2 regions of the Methylobacterium sp. 77 genome follow, and region 2 is predicted to be linked to the other one. Evidence: riboswitches for the same ligand, from Rfam matches in the RefSeq annotation. Region 2 holds a riboswitch; the other holds the start of a gene.
The links. Region 2 has a riboswitch for thiamine pyrophosphate ahead of thiO (glycine oxidase ThiO). Riboswitches for the same ligand answer to the same signal wherever they lie in the genome.
Positions count from the first base shown of each region.

Region 1: linked by a shared signal. The riboswitch ahead of thiC (phosphomethylpyrimidine synthase ThiC) and the one ahead of thiO (glycine oxidase ThiO) in region 2 are both predicted to bind thiamine pyrophosphate.

Region 1 covers NZ_KB910516.1:4,084,016-4,091,568, reverse strand. The annotation lists gene A3OK_RS0119405 (MFS transporter) at 1-990, opposite strand, end outside; gene A3OK_RS0119400 (DUF2721 domain-containing protein) at 1,216-1,743, opposite strand; gene uraD (2-oxo-4-hydroxy-4-carboxy-5-ureidoimidazoline decarboxylase) at 1,934-2,548, opposite strand; gene uraH (hydroxyisourate hydrolase) at 2,552-2,968, opposite strand; gene A3OK_RS0119380 (BA14K family protein) at 3,212-3,865, opposite strand; TPP riboswitch at 4,131-4,237, shown strand; gene thiC (phosphomethylpyrimidine synthase ThiC) at 4,323-6,230, shown strand; gene A3OK_RS0119370 (D-amino acid dehydrogenase) at 6,322-7,553, opposite strand, start outside.
Region 2 covers NZ_KB910516.1:2,606,846-2,614,398, reverse strand. The annotation lists gene A3OK_RS0112395 (adenylate/guanylate cyclase domain-containing protein) at 256-1,506, shown strand; TPP riboswitch at 1,561-1,691, shown strand; gene thiO (glycine oxidase ThiO) at 1,767-2,987, shown strand; gene thiS (sulfur carrier protein ThiS) at 2,984-3,196, shown strand; gene A3OK_RS0112380 (thiazole synthase) at 3,218-4,012, shown strand; gene A3OK_RS0112375 (thiamine phosphate synthase) at 4,009-4,641, shown strand; gene A3OK_RS0112370 (peptidase) at 4,638-5,387, opposite strand; gene A3OK_RS0112365 (transglutaminase family protein) at 5,446-6,273, opposite strand; gene A3OK_RS0112360 (alpha-E domain-containing protein) at 6,310-7,254, opposite strand; gene A3OK_RS0112355 (circularly permuted type 2 ATP-grasp protein) at 7,335-7,553, opposite strand, start outside.

The DNA of each region.
Region 1 (7,553 bases), 1.5 Mb from region 2:
CAGCATCCCGCCCACGATCGGAATCTTTCGCGACGCGGTGAGAGACCAGCCGCGCTTCAGCAGCATGTCGGAGAGCCAGCCGCCCAGGATGCCGCCGACGAAGCCGCAGAGGGCCGGAAGCACGGCGGCGAAGCCCGCCTGCAGGATCGAGAGCCCGCGCTCCTTCACGAGGTAGACCGGGAACCAGGTGAGGAAGAAGTAGGTCAGCGTGGTGATGCAGTACTGGCCGATATAGATGCCGAGCAGCATGCGGTTTGAGAGCAGTTGCTTGATGGTCTTGCCCGCATCGGCCGAGGCGCCGGCGCCGCGGCCGTCCATGTCGAGCAGCGCGCCGCCCTCGCCGATGTAATCGAGCTCGGCCTTGTTGATGGAGGGATGCTCCTTCGGGCCGTACATCACTTGCGTCCAGAGCAGCGCGAAGGCGATGCCGAGCGCGCCCATCAGGGTGAAGACGTGGTGCCAGCCGTAATGGTGGACGACGAAGCCCATGAGCGGGGTGAACAGGACGGTGGCAAAATATTGCGAGGAGTTGAAGAAGGCCGAGGCCGTGCCGCGCTCGGCGGTGGGAAACCAAGCGGCGGTGATGCGGGCATTGGCCGGGAAGACCGGCGCCTCGGCCAAGCCCACGCAGAGACGCAGGGCGAACAGCACGGCCACCGCCGTGAAGCCGGTGAAGAAGCCAACGGCGCCCTGCATCAGCGTGAAGGCGGACCACAGGAAGATCGCCCCGGCATAGACCCATTTGGCGCCGTAGCGGTCGAGCAGCCAGCCGCCGGGAAGCTGGGCGAGGACGTAGGACCAGGCGAAGGCCGAGAATACGTAGCCCATGGAGACGGCGTCGAGGCCGAGATCCTTGGCCAGCGACGGGCCGGCAATTGAGAGCGTCGCCCGATCGGCGTAGTTGATGGTGGTGGCGATAAACAGCATCGTGACGACGAGGAGCCGCACGCGGCTCCGCTTCGCCGCGGTCATGACCAGACCGGCGCTCATGGCGTCTCTCCCAGATGTCGGGCCGCCCGGTCGTTACCGAGGCGGACATCGGTCGTTCTCGCGGACGTCCTGAAGGAGTACCCCGGCAACCGTTTGCAAGATAAAGCCTAAATCCGCCCCGAACCCGGCGTCCAACTCAAAGACTGGATGGATCGATGCAGAACCGGCATCGATGACGGGCGCGGAACGGTCCCGAACGTGGATATGCCGGCTTTCTCCGGAGGCTCAGAACCGGCTCGACCGGGACTCCCGATACGGCGCATCCGCCTCGCCCGCTTCCCTGTCCGAGGCCTCGATCGTGCGGCGGTCGACCTCGTCCCTGACACGGCGGCCCGCCATCAGGATCTCGACGAGGAAGGCGACGATGGCGGCCACCGTACAGACCAAGGCCACGCCGAAGCAGCCGAACAGGACGGAAGCCGTGGCGGCATCGCGCAACGCCCCCACGAACAGCGTCAGCACCGCGATTCCGGTCATGATGCTGCCGATCGAGGCGAGGACGACCGCGACATCGAGCATGAAGGAGCGACGGCGCAGATAGGACAATTGACGCGACAGGTGAGCGGCCTCGTCCGCATCCGCCTTCTGCAGGCTGGCGGCGGCGTCATCGACCCTGTCGGCCACGCGCCCGAGCCGCGTGGAGAACACGTTGAGCAGCGTCGCCAGCGCCGTCAGCAGGAAGGCGGGCGCGAGTGCGACCTGGATGACGTGGGCGATGTCGTCGGGAGCGAGGAGAGAACCGGGAGCGACCATGGCATGCCGTTACGCCATGCCGGAAGATGCCCGCAAGGACACAACTCCGCTCTTCTCACTGCGCACTGGGGCGATGAAAGACGCGCGCCACGACGTGGCTTCCGAAGTGGAGGCGTCCCGTCGAAGCGGGCATGCCGGCTTGTTCGAGCCACGCGATGGATCGGATGGGTATCGTATCCCGCCCGACGATCTAGGCGGGGCCGAGGATCCGTTCCAGTCGCATCCGGGTGATGAGGGAGATCTCGGCCAGCGCGGCGTCCCGTTCGATGTCGCGTGGATTCCCGAGCCGTCGCTCGAACTCGGCGAGGATGGAATCCTTGGTCCGCCCACGCACGGCGATGATGAAGGGAAACCCGAATTTTTCGCGGTAGGCGGCGTTGAGCCGGTCAAACCGGTCGAAATCCGCCTCCGTCATCCGGTCGAGACCGGCGCCGCCCTGCTCGGCGGAGGAATGTGCGGTCATCCGGGCGGCTCGCGCCTCCGCGCCCGCGAGTTCGGGATGGGCATTGAGGAATGCGAGTATCTCCGCCGGAGAGGCAGCCCGTACCGCCGCCATCATCGCGGCATGCAGTGCGGCCGCAGAGGCGAACGGTCTGGCATCGACCACGCGTTCGGCGACCCATGGTGAATTCTCAAACACCCCGCCGAAGGTGCGCACGAAATCCTGCCGCGACAGGGCGTTCACGGACGCCATGTCGAGGGCCGTCTCCGCGCTCCGCTCGACCACCGGCCGAACGAGAGGCGAGGAATCGAGGGTCGTCCATGCGAGGGCGGCCAACAGGATCGCACCGGGAAGCGGCGGCATCCCTCAGCTGCCGCGATAGGTCGAGTAGCTCCAGGGGGTCGTCAGCAACGGCACATGGTAATGGGCCTTGGCATCGGCGATGGAGAACTGGACCGGCACCATGTCGAGGAAGGGTGGATCGGCCTGGGGCACGCCCTTCGCCTTGAAGTACTCGCCCACGTGGAAGACGAACTGATAGCTTCCGGCCTTCAGGGCGTCACCGACGAGGACGGGCTTGTCGGTCCGGCCATCCGCATTCGTCGTCATCTGCATCACGAGGCGGAAGGCACCGTTCTCGGAGACGTAGAAATCGATCTTCATGCCGCCGGCCGGTTTGCCGCTCAGCGTATCGAGGACGTGGGTCGAGAGCCGCCCGCCCTCGTCGGCGACGGACTTGGACACCGGAAGCACCAGTACGGCGCCGAGGCCCAGCGCCGCCATGAACATCGTGCGCCGCGATCTGTCGAAGGTCATGAATGGCCGCTCCCTGGAACATTCCGGGTGCGCCCCGGACCGTAAGATCTGCCTGCAGAATGCGTGCCCGATGGGCGTGCCACCTTTCGCGGCGGCCTGAGATCGATCTCACGACACGGCAAAGCCCCGCAACGACGGATTGCGGGGCTTATCGGTTGCGGCTCTTGCCAAGCGATCGTGGCTCAGGCGTTTCCGCCTGAGCGCCGGATGCTATTGCGGGCAGCGATGACGCAGGCCGTCATTGCCGAGATAGGTCCCCGAGCGCTGATCGTAGGAACGGAAGCGCTGGATGCAGTAGGCGACATCCTGATCGGACCCGCCGACATCCTGCTGAACCTCCACGGCACCACCGTAATAGGCCGGAGCGTAGCCGCCGCCGTAGCCGCCGCCACCGTAATAGCCGTTGCCGTAATAACCGCTGCCGTAACCGTAGCCGACACCGGCACCCGCGAGGCCAAGGCCCAGCCCAAGCCCGAGGCCGCCGTAACCGTAGCCCCGGCCATATCCGCGATTGTAGCCATAACCCCGATTGAAGCCGCCGCCGCCGCGACCGTAGCCGCCTCCGACCACAGTCGGGCCGGTGACGACACCGCCTCGACCGCCACCGAAGCCGCGATTACCGGCGAACCCGCCGCCGCCTACGACCGGTCCGCGGAAGACGCCGGCACCGCCACCGCCCATCTTGCCACCGCTGAACCCTCCGCCGCCGAAGCCGCGTCCGCCGCCGCCGCCGCCACCCATCGTCGGGCCATGGAAGACGCCGGCTCCGCCGCCGCCGCCCTTGCCGGGACGCGCATCGGCCGTCGCCGGTAGGAACGCGACGGCGCCGATGAGCGCCGCGGATGCAAGAACGAGCCTGTTCATGAGAAACCAGCCTGACTGTCGAATGGGAAATCAGAATTTACAACGCACAGCGCCTCGATAAAGCTCCATCGGATCCTTTGTTTTGTGTTTCACAGGCCTAATGCAAATAATAAGCTGCCGGCATGGATTAAAAACAATGCTTTGACAGCAATCGGTCGCTCATCATGTCGGCGCCCGGCGCTCCCCCGTGAGGACGGGCGTCTTTCACTCCGGCGTGGATGTTTCTCCTCCCGATTGACAAAGCGACCGCGAACGCAGACTTTCGAATGGTTCCGAGGGGAGCCCCGTGAAGGGGGCTGAGAGAGGGCTGGAGCCCTGACCCTTGAACCTGATCCGGCTCATACCGGCGGAGGGACGGGAACTGCGCTTGGGTCTTCTGCTCCGATCGAGTGGGTGCCCGTCGTCCTGACGTACCGTTGCGAACCGGATCGCCTCCCACGCCAGGAGCGAATCCGACATGAACGCACCCGTCCTTCCCAAAGATCTTTCCGGACAAGACCCCGCCAAAGGCCAGCCGCAGGCCGTGACCACCGGCCCGATCATGGGCTCGCGCAAGGTCTATGCGAGCGTTGCCGGCCGCGACGACATCCGGGTGCCGTTCCGCGAGGTCACGCTGAGCGATCCGAAGGAGGCCCCGGTGCGGGTCTACGATCCGTCCGGTCCCTACACCGAGACCGACGCCCGGATCGATCTCAACGGCGGCCTGCCGCTGCTGCGCGATCCGTGGATCGCCAAGCGCGGCTACGCCACGATCACGCCGCGCGCGGTCAAGCCCGAAGACAATGGCTTCGTCCCCGAGGACAAGCTCGTCGCCCCTTGTCCGGCGACGCGCCAGATCCGCAAGGCAGGCCCCGGCCAGCTGGTGACACAGTACGAATTCGCCAAGGCCGGGATCATCACCGAGGAGATGATCTACGTCGCCCACCGCGAGAACCTCGCTCGCGAGACGATGCTCGAGGGGGCGCAGACCGCCCTGGCCGACGGCAACAGCTTCGGCGCGTCCCTTCCGGCCTTCATCACGCCGGAATTCGTGCGTGAGGAAGTGGCGCGCGGCCGCGCCATCATCCCGGCCAACATCAACCACCCCGAAGTCGAGCCGATGGCGATCGGCCGCAACTTCCTCGTCAAGATCAACGCCAATATCGGCAATTCCGCCGTGACCTCGTCGGCCGCCGAAGAGGTCGAGAAGCTGGTCTGGGCGACCCGCTGGGGCGCCGACACGGTGATGGACCTGTCCACCGGCCGCAACATCCACAACATCCGCTCGTGGATCGTGCGCAACTCCCCCGTCCCGATCGGCACGGTGCCGATCTACCAGGCGCTGGAGAAGGTCGGCGGCGATCCGCTCAAGCTCGATTGGGAGGTCTTCAAGGACACGCTCATCGAGCAGGCCGAGCAGGGCATCGACTATTTCACCATCCATGCCGGCGTCCGCCTCGCGCATGTGCCGCTCACGGCGCGCCGGGTCACCGGCATCGTCAGCCGAGGCGGCTCGATCATGGCGCGCTGGTGCCTCGCCGGGCACCGGGAATCGTTCCTCTACGAGCGGTTCGACGAGATCTGCGACATCATGCGGGCCTACGACGTCTCGTTCTCGCTCGGTGACGGTCTGCGTCCCGGTTCCATCGCGGATGCCAACGACGCGGCCCAGTTCGCCGAGTTGGAGACGCTGGGCGAACTCACCAAGATCGCCTGGGACAAGGGCTGCCAGACCATGATCGAGGGCCCCGGCCACGTGCCGATGCACAAGATCAAGGTGAACATGGAAAAGCAGCTGGAGGAGTGCGGCGAGGCGCCGTTCTACACCCTCGGCCCGCTGACCACCGACATCGCCCCCGGCTACGACCACATCACGTCGGGCATCGGCGCCGCCATGATCGGCTGGTTCGGCTGCGCCATGCTCTGCTACGTCACCCCGAAGGAGCATCTCGGGCTGCCCAACCGCGACGACGTCAAGGAAGGCGTGATCACCTACAAGATCGCGGCCCATGCCGCCGATCTCGCCAAGGGCCACCCGGCGGCGCAGCTGCGCGACGACGCGCTCAGCCGCGCCCGCTTCGACTTCCGCTGGGAGGACCAGTTCAACCTCTCCCTCGATCCGGACACGGCGCGCGCCTACCACGACGAGACCCTGCCGAAGGACGCCCACAAGGTCGCCCATTTCTGCTCGATGTGCGGCCCGAAATTCTGCTCGATGAAGATCACGCAGGATCTGCGCGCCGAGGTTCTGGCGATGGAAGCGGCCGGACAGGTGCTGGGCGAGGCGACGCCGATGAGCCAGGCCGAGCGCGAGGCCGGCATGGCGGCGAAATCGGCCGAGTTCCAGGCCGAGGGCGGCAAGCTCTACGTCGACGCGGCGGAATAATCCGCCTCGACCCCGCCCTCTCGCGTCTCGGCGCGAGAGGGCATTCGGCCTCGATCGCCCTGTACTCCTCGGCGATCGAAGGGGACCCGCCTCAAACGCCTCCGGCGTAGCGGCTGACCGCGAGGTCCGGGGTGGCGATATCGGGCGTGCGGTCGGAGATGAGATCGGCCAGTACCCGCCCGGAGCCGCAGGCCATGGTCCAGCCCAGGGTGCCGTGGCCGGTATTGGTGTAGAGGTTGGAGAGGCGCGTGGCGCCGACGATCGGCGTCCCGTCCGGCGTCATCGGCCGCAGGCCGGTCCAGAACTTGGCCTGGGCGACGTCGCCGCCCGCCGGGAACAGGTCGCTCACCGAGCGCACCAGGGTCTCGCGACGCGGTCCGCGCAGGATCGCGCTGAAGCCGGCGAGTTCGGCGGTGCCGCCGACCCGGATGCGGTCGCCGAGCCGCGTGATCGCGACCTTGTAGGTCTCGTCCATCACCGTGGAGACCGGAGCCGCCTCGGCATCGGTGACCGGCAGGGTGAGGGAATAGCCCTTCACCGGATAGATCGGCAGGTCGATGCCGAAGGGACGCAGCAGCGCCGGCGTGTAGCTGCCCATGGAGGCGACATAGGCATCGGCGGTCAGGATTTCGCCCGCGGCCGTCGCCACGCCGACGATCCGGTCGCCCTCGCCGCGCAGCCCGGTGATGGCCGTGCCGTAGCGGAAGACCACGCCGAGGCCTTCGCAGAGTGCGGCGAGACGCTGGGTGAAGAGGTGGGCGTCGCCGGTCTCGTCTCCCGGTAGCCGAAGGCCGCCGACGAAGGTTCCGGCCACCCGCGCCAAGGCCGGTTCGGCGGCGATGCAGCCGGCCGGGTCGAGCACCGCATAGGGCACGCCGTAAGTATCGAGGACGCGGGTGTCGTCGCCGACATGGTCGAGTTGCTTGGCGGTCCGGAACAGCTGAAGCGTGCCCTGCTCGCGGTGATCGTAGGCGATGCCGGTCTCGGCGCGCAGGTCGCGCAGCACATCGCGGCTGTATTCGGCGAGGCGCACCATCCGGCCCTTGTTGCGCTGGTAGGCCTCCTCCGTGCAATTCGCCAGCATGCGGGCGAGCCAGCCATAGAAGCGCGGCTCGAAGCTCGGCCAGACGACGAGAGGCCGGTGGCGCATCATCAGCCACTTCATCGCCTTCAACGGAATGCCGGGGGCCGCCCAGGGCGCCGAATATCCCGGCGAGACCTGACCCGCATTGGCGAAGCTGGTCTCGAGCCCGACTCCGGCCTGCCGTTCCACCACGGTGACGCGGTGGCCGGCCTTGGCCAGATAATAGGCCGCGGTGACGC
Region 2 (7,553 bases):
GTTGGCGGATGGGAGCAATGCAGGCTCCGCTCCTGCGGTTCCTTGGAGCGCGAGGAGCGTCACGACGGCGAAAGACGCGAGTGCGATACGCATAGGCAAGCTCGATGACATGAAAGAACGTCTGCGTCCCGTGCGACCGGTGATGGTATTTTTCACCTTATCATGGCACGACTTGAGCGACACCCGACTTCGGAAATCGTGACGATCTTCGCGGCACCCGTTGCCGCTCGCCCCTCTCCGACCCACCTTGGCGTTATGCTTGAACTCGGTCCGCCTCATCCTCCGCCGACTGCCGATGCAGACGGATCGGAGGCCAACGACGTTCCGTTCGGCGCATTGCAGGATTGCGTGGCATTGCGGGATTGGCTGCTGAGCGAAGGTGCGCGTCTGCCGCAGGCTGACGACCTCCTGGCCGGGATGTCGGAGCGGCTGAACGGACTTGGTGTGCCGGTCGATCGTGCTTCGACCGCCATCGACACGCTGCACTCCGAATATTCCGGTGTCGGCCGCTTCTGGACTCGTGAGACGGGATCGACGGTCCGCCTGTTCCCGCACGGAGATGCGTCCGACAGGGCCTATCAGGAGAGCCCTTTCTTCACTGTCCACGAGACCGGCGAATGGCTCATCGTCGACCTGAAACAGCCGTTGGATCTGCACTACTCGATCATTCCCGACCTGAAGGCCGGGGGGTACACCCATTACATCGTCGCACCGTTGTTCTTCACCAACGGCACGCGTAACGGCATCACCTTCGCGACCCGCGCTCCCAATGGTTTTCGGGACGAGGACATCGCCATTCTGCGCTTCGTCATGCCGACCCTGGCGGCCGTGATGGAGATGCGGATCGTCAACAAGACGCTGGATCAGGTGCTGCGCATCTATGTCGGCGACGAGCCTCACCGCGCGATCCTCTCGGGTGACATCCGCCGTGGGCAGGTCAAGCGCATCCGCTCGGCGATCCTGTTCGCCGACATGCGTGACTACACCCAGATTTCGGCGAATATGACGCCGGAAGAGGCCGTCGATCTCCTCAACATTTTCTTCGATTGCCTTGTACCGGCGGTGGAGCGCGAAGGCGGCGAGGTGCTGAAGTATCTCGGCGATGGGTTGCTGGCGATCTTCCGCGAGCGCGGCGACGATCTCGGCGGTGCCGCCAAAGGCGCTCTCATCGCTGCCCGGACCGCTCTGTCCGCCCTCGACGAGGCCAATGCCATCGGCCGCTTCGCGCAGCCGGTCGTTGCCGGAATCGCGCTTCATCACGGTGAAGCCGCCTACGGCAATGTCGGCTCCGGCGCTCGGCTCGACTTCACGGTCATCGGCCGCGACGTGAATCTCGCGAGCCGGCTCGCCCGCTTGAACAAGACTCTCGGCGAGCCGCTTCTCATGTCGAAGCCCTTCGTCGATTTCCTCTGGGACGAGTCTGAATCCCTTGGGGAGCACGATCTCGACGGGTTCGTCGAGCCGATGGGCGTCTACCGGCCGGGGCGAACACCCGCAGCACTCTGAATACGGTTTCGCGCGTCCGGGGATTGACCGAAGCGTGATCCTTGCCCACATCAGGCACGTTCCAGGGAGATCCCCGTCAAGGGGCTGAGAAACCGATGAGCTTGGACCGTGAGTCCGGGCAGCGCGGAAATCCTTTGAACCTGAACCGGCTCATACCGGCGTAGGGATTGGACCGCGGGTTTTTCTCATCGGAAGCCCGGCATGCTTCGGATCAGAAGCGGAAGGACACCAATCTCTGCGGATCATCGCGGAGGTTCCTGTTGGACGTCTCAGCCACATCAACAATCGGTTCGCGCCGAACCACCGGTATCGCCATCGAAGCCGCTACGCTTCCTGAGCGAAGCGACGTCGTTGTCGTCGGCGCCGGGCTGATCGGACTTTCGTCGGCTTGGCGTCTGGCCGAGGCCGGTCTCACCGTGACGGTGATCGAGCGCGATACGGTCGGCGCCGGGGCGAGCCTCGCGGCCACCGGCATGCTGGCCCCAGCCGCCGAACACGAACCCGGTTCTGATCCGCTCCTGCCGCTGGCGTTGGAGAGCCTGGCGCGCTGGCCAGGGTTTCGTGACGATCTCCAGACCGCTTCCGGTATCGGCATCGACTACCGGGAGGAGGGGACCCTCGTGCTGGCGATCGGCCGCGACGAGGTCGACCGCCTGCGGTTTCGGCACGATCTGCAGGTCCGGTCCGGCCTCTCAGCACGCTGGCTTTCCGGAATGGAGGTTCGTGCCCGAGAGCCGGCTTTGCGTCCCTCGGTCACGGCCGGCCTGTTCTGCGCGGAGGATCATCAGGTCGATCCGCGCCTCGTCATGGCGGCACTCACTCGTGCCGCCCAGGCCGCCGGCGTCGTCATCGTCGAGCATTGTCCGGTCGAGGCGCTCGATTGGGAAGGCGGTCGTGTCCGTGGCGTGACGACGCCTCGCGGGCAGATGTCGGCCGGGGTCGTGATTCTCGCAGCCGGTGCCTGGAGCGGCGAAGCCGGGCTCCTCCCGGATGAACTCGCCCTGCCGGTGCGACCCTTGCGTGGCCAGTCGCTCGCTCTGAAGACCAACGCCCGGACGGGCAATCTCTCGCACATGGTCTGGACCGAGCAGGTTCACATGGCTCCGAAAGCCGACGGGCATCTCATCATCGGCGCCACTGTGGAGGATTGCGGCTTCGTTCCCGGCGTCACGGCCGGCGGCCTCTATGCTCTGCTGGAAGGGGCGAGGCGCGTCCTGCCCGGCATCGAGGAGATGGAAGTCGAGGCGGTCTGGAGTGGCTTCAGGCCGACATCCGACGATGATGCGCCGATCATCGACAGGCTCGCTCCCGGTCTCGTCGCGGCCACCGGCCATCATCGCAACGGCTACCTTCTGGCTCCCGCGACCGCAGATGCCGTCGCCGCCCTGATCGTCGAAGGTGCGCTGCCCGGTTTCGCTGGCGGCTTCGGCCTCGCCAGATTTCAGCGGCCGGCGCGCGCGGAAAGGAGGGCCTTCGCATGAGGCTCACCATCAACGGAAACCTGCGCGAGATCGAGGCCGCCGACCTTTCCGGCCTCTTCCTGATCGAGGCGGAGGAGACGGGAATCGAAAGCCCGCAAGGGATCGCGATTGCGTTGAACGGCACGGTCATCCGCCGACGCGACTGGGAGGCAACCCCGGTCGCGGAGGGCGACAAGGTCGAGATCGTGCGCGCCATGCAGGGCGGATAGGATAGTCGAAGGATCAAGCTCATGAACGGACACACGATCGAAGCCGCCGCCGAGGATGCGCTCGTCATCGCCGGCGTGGCCTTGAGTTCACGGCTCTTCATCGGCACGGCGGGTTATCCGACGCAGAGCATCATGGTCGATGCCGTCGAGGCTTCCGGGGCCGAGATCGTCACCGCATCGATCCGCCGGGTCTCGCTCCAGGGCCATGGGTCGGACACGGTGAGGCGCCTCAAGGGATATCGCTTCCTGCCCAATACCGCTGGATGCGAAACCGCGCGCGACGCGATCATGACGGCGGAACTGGCACGCGAGGCGCTCGATACGAACTGGATCAAGGTCGAGGTCATCGGCGATCGGGAAACGCTCTACCCGGACGTCTCCGAATTGCTGGAAGCCTGCCGCCATCTCGTCGATGACGGGTTCATCGTACTGCCCTATTGCAACGACGATCCCGTCGTGTGCCAGCGGCTCGCCGATATCGGCTGTGCGGCGGTCATGCCGATGGGGTCGCTCATCGGCTCGGGGATGGGGGTGGCCAATCCCGCCAATCTCGAACTGATCTGTCGACGCGCCAGCGTGCCCGTCATCGTCGATGCGGGAATCGGCACCGCTTCCGATGCCGTCGTGGCGATGGAACTCGGAGCAGCCGGCTGCCTCCTCAACACCGCCGTCGCCAAGGCCGACGATCCCGTGCGCATGGCCCGCGCCATGCGCCACGCCGTCGAAGCCGGCCGCCTCGCCCATCTCGCCGGCCGCATCCCCAAGCGGGGCCGCGCCGAACCGTCGAGCCCGCAGCTTGGTCTCGTCGGTTCGTGACGCCGGCTCTATCACCGCTTCTCGTCGTGACGGATCGAACGGGCAGCACGCGCCCCTTGGTCGAGAGAGTGGTTGCGTCGCTCTCGGGGGGCGCTCGCTGGATCTGGTTCAGGGATCGCGATCTCGACACGGCCGCGCGGCGATCCCTCGCTGAAGCGGTGATGCGTGCGGTGCGCATGGCCGGTGCCCGGCTTGTCGTCGGCGGAGACGTTATGCTCGCCCGCGCCGTCGGTGCCGATGGCGTCCATCTTGGCGGTCATGCGACTTTCGAGGACATCACCACGGCACGGCGCGATCTTCCGCCGGGGTGCCTGATCGGCGTCTCGGCTCATTCTCCAGACGATGTCGCCCGCGCCGAGCAGGCCGGCGTGGATTACGCCACGTTGAGCCCGATCTTCGCGACGCCGAGCAAGCCTGGATACGGGCCGGCACTCGGACCCGACGCTCTTCGGTCCCGTCGCGATCTGAGAATCCCGGTCTTTGCTCTCGGCGGCATCACATCCGAAAACCTCCATTCCTGCCGCGATGCCGGTTTTGCCGGAATCGTCGTCATGGGTGGGGTAATGAGAGCGGATGACCCGAGCGCTGCGGTGCGCGCCTACCTGAAAGCCTGGGACGGCAGAGGCTAGCGTGCCGCAGGGCCGTAAGGCGGCCGGGGGATAGCGCGGTGCGCGGCGCGCAGGGCCGCCGACCAACGCTCCCGGAGGTCGTGGAAGTACGATTCCCCCGCCTCGATCCGATGGCTGACCTCGAGGTCGAGAGCGCCGCGCCTCGCCACGGCAATATCGATGGGCAATCCGACACCGAGATTCGAGCGCATGGTCGAATCCATGGAGACGAGGCTGACCTTCAAGGCATCGTAAAGTTCGGTCTCGAATTTCACGGCACGGTCGAGGATCGGCTTGCCGTATTTATGTTCGCCGATCTGGAGGAACGGCGCATCGGTGCTGCACTCTATGAAGTTCCCGGCCGAGTAGATCAGGAACAGGCGCATCGGCTCGTTGCCGATCTGGCCGCCGAACAACAGAGAGATCGAGAACCGCAGGTTGGCCGCCTCGAACCCGGCCTTCTCGACGATGCGGACACGACGGATCGCCTTGCCGATGAGCTGGGCGGCCTGGAACATCGTCGTCGTTTCGGTGATCTTCAGCGTCGGCTCACCATCGTCGTCGGATACGCCCTCGGCGAGCATGCTCAGCACCGATTGTGTGATTGAGAGGTTGCCGGCCGAGGCCAGCATCATCACACGTTCGCCCGGGACGTTGAAGTGATGCAGCTTGCGGTAGGTCGAGATGTCGTCGAGTCCCGCATTCGTGCGGGTGTCGGCAACCATCACGAGCCCTTCCTCGACGAGGAGCCCGACGCAATAGGTCATGATACCGGTACCTCTGATGGCCCGCGATTCATCGGGCCACGCTGCATGGAATGAGACGTTAAGCCTGGATGGCGGCTTGAGCCTGTTCCACGCGAAGCTTCACTTCGAGCGTCTCAGTCCCGCCACCCATCCGGCTACCGCGGATCGGAGCCGCTCCCAGATAATCGAGCCCGATCGCGACGCGGATATGTGCCTCCGTCGTAGCGATACCATTGGCCGGGTCGAAACCCACCCAGCCGAGGCCGGGCACCAGGGCTTCCGCCCAGGCATGCCCCGCCTCCTGATCCTCCACGCCATCGGCGCGATGGAAATAACCCGAGACGTAGCGAGCGGGAATCTCCAGATGCCGCGCTGCAGCGATGAAAATATGTGCAAGATCCTGGCAGACGCCCTTTCCGGCCGCGAAGGATTGCGCGGCGGTGGTGCTGGCGCTGGTCGGGCCCGGCTCGAACACGACGGTGTCGTAGACGGCAGCAAGGAGGCGATGGAGGCAAGGCAGGACCGAGGAATCGCCCTCGTCGACCACGCTCTTGGCAAAAGCCTGAAGCTCGCTGTTGGCGACGGCGAGATCAGAGTCGCGCAGGTAGAACACGTCGGGCAGGCGTTCCACCGTGCCGCGAACGATGCCGTGCATCTCGTTGGTATCGACTTCGCCGGTCACCCGGATGGTCAGGGCATCGGCCGGCTCATCGGCCGTGAACCAGTGAGTGACGTTTCCGAATCCGTCCTCCCGCTCACTGATCCGCCCATCCACCGAAGGCTCGATCCGCCAGCGGCGGACATATTGTCCATCATGGTCGCGCGGGCGAAGGCGCAGAAGCTGGATGAGTCCGCGAGCCGGATGCTCATAGGTGTACGTGGTCTCGTGGAAGACGCGAATGCGCATGGACGTCTCTTGCAGAGCTCGGGATTCGGTCGGACCCTACACCAGATATTGCTCGATGACCGCCGCGCCGAGGCGATTGTTTTCCACGATGAAGGCGGTGACGAACTCGTGTAGCCCCGAGCGGAAGACCCGGTCGATGTTTTCGCTTTCGAGGCGAGCGAGCGTGTTGCTCGCAAGCCGCTGGCTCGCACCGCGCCGTCCATAGGCGTCGGCGATGAGATCCAGGTGTTCCACCAGCATGCCGTAGCAATTGGTGAGGGAGCGCGGCATCTGCCGGTTGAGGATGAGCAGGTCGGCCACCAGGAGCGGCTTGACGCTCTCGCGGTAGACCCAATGATAGGCGTTGAAGGCCGAGACTTCGCGCAGGATCGTGGTCCACTGGAAATAATCCAGGCTTCCACCGACCTTCTCCGTGGCGGGAAGGAGGATCCGATACTTCACGTCGAGAATACGGGCCGTATTGTCGGCGCGCTCGATCGCCGTACCCAGCCGGGTGAACCAATATGCGTCGTTGCGCAGCATGGTGCGATAGGCCGAGCCATCGAACGCGAGCGACACGCCCTTCACCCATTCGAGGAAGCGGCTGAACTCGTCGCGGTTGAGATCTCTGCCCTCGTAGTTGCGCAACTCGAGCCATGCGCCGTTGATGGCGTCCCACATTTCGGTGGTCAGCGCCGTGCGTACGGATCTCGCATTTTCACGCGCCGTCTCGATGCAGGAACGGATCGAAGATGGGTTGTGCGGCGAGAAAGCGAGGAAGTTGCACACCGTCGCTTCGTTGACGCTGTCGTAGAGTGGCTTGAACACTTCCGGGTCGCCGGCGGAGGCCAGGGCCGACGCCCATTCGTTGGTCTCGCCACCGCCGTAACTAGAGGGGAGGGCGGCGAGCCGGTGCGCCGCATCGAGGATGCGGGCAACGAACTCGGCCCGCTCGGCATAGCGCGAGAGCCAGTACAGATTGTCGGCGGTCCGGGATAGCATGGGCTTCCGTTAAGGCGATGGACGAGAAAACGATCCGCCTCGTTCCAGAGGCAGGCTCCGAAAGAGCGGATGGCGTAGGGTCAGGCGTCGAGCACCCAGGTATCCTTGGTGCCGCCACCCTGGCTCGAATTGACCACAAGCGACCCTTCCTTGAGAGCCACGCGGGTCAATCCGCCGGGAACGATCCTGATCTCGTCGGAACCGCATAGCACGAACGGCCGCAGATCGACGTGACGCGGCGCGACGCCCGAGGCGACGAAGGTCGGGCAAGTGGACAGGGCCAGGGTCGGCTGAGCGAT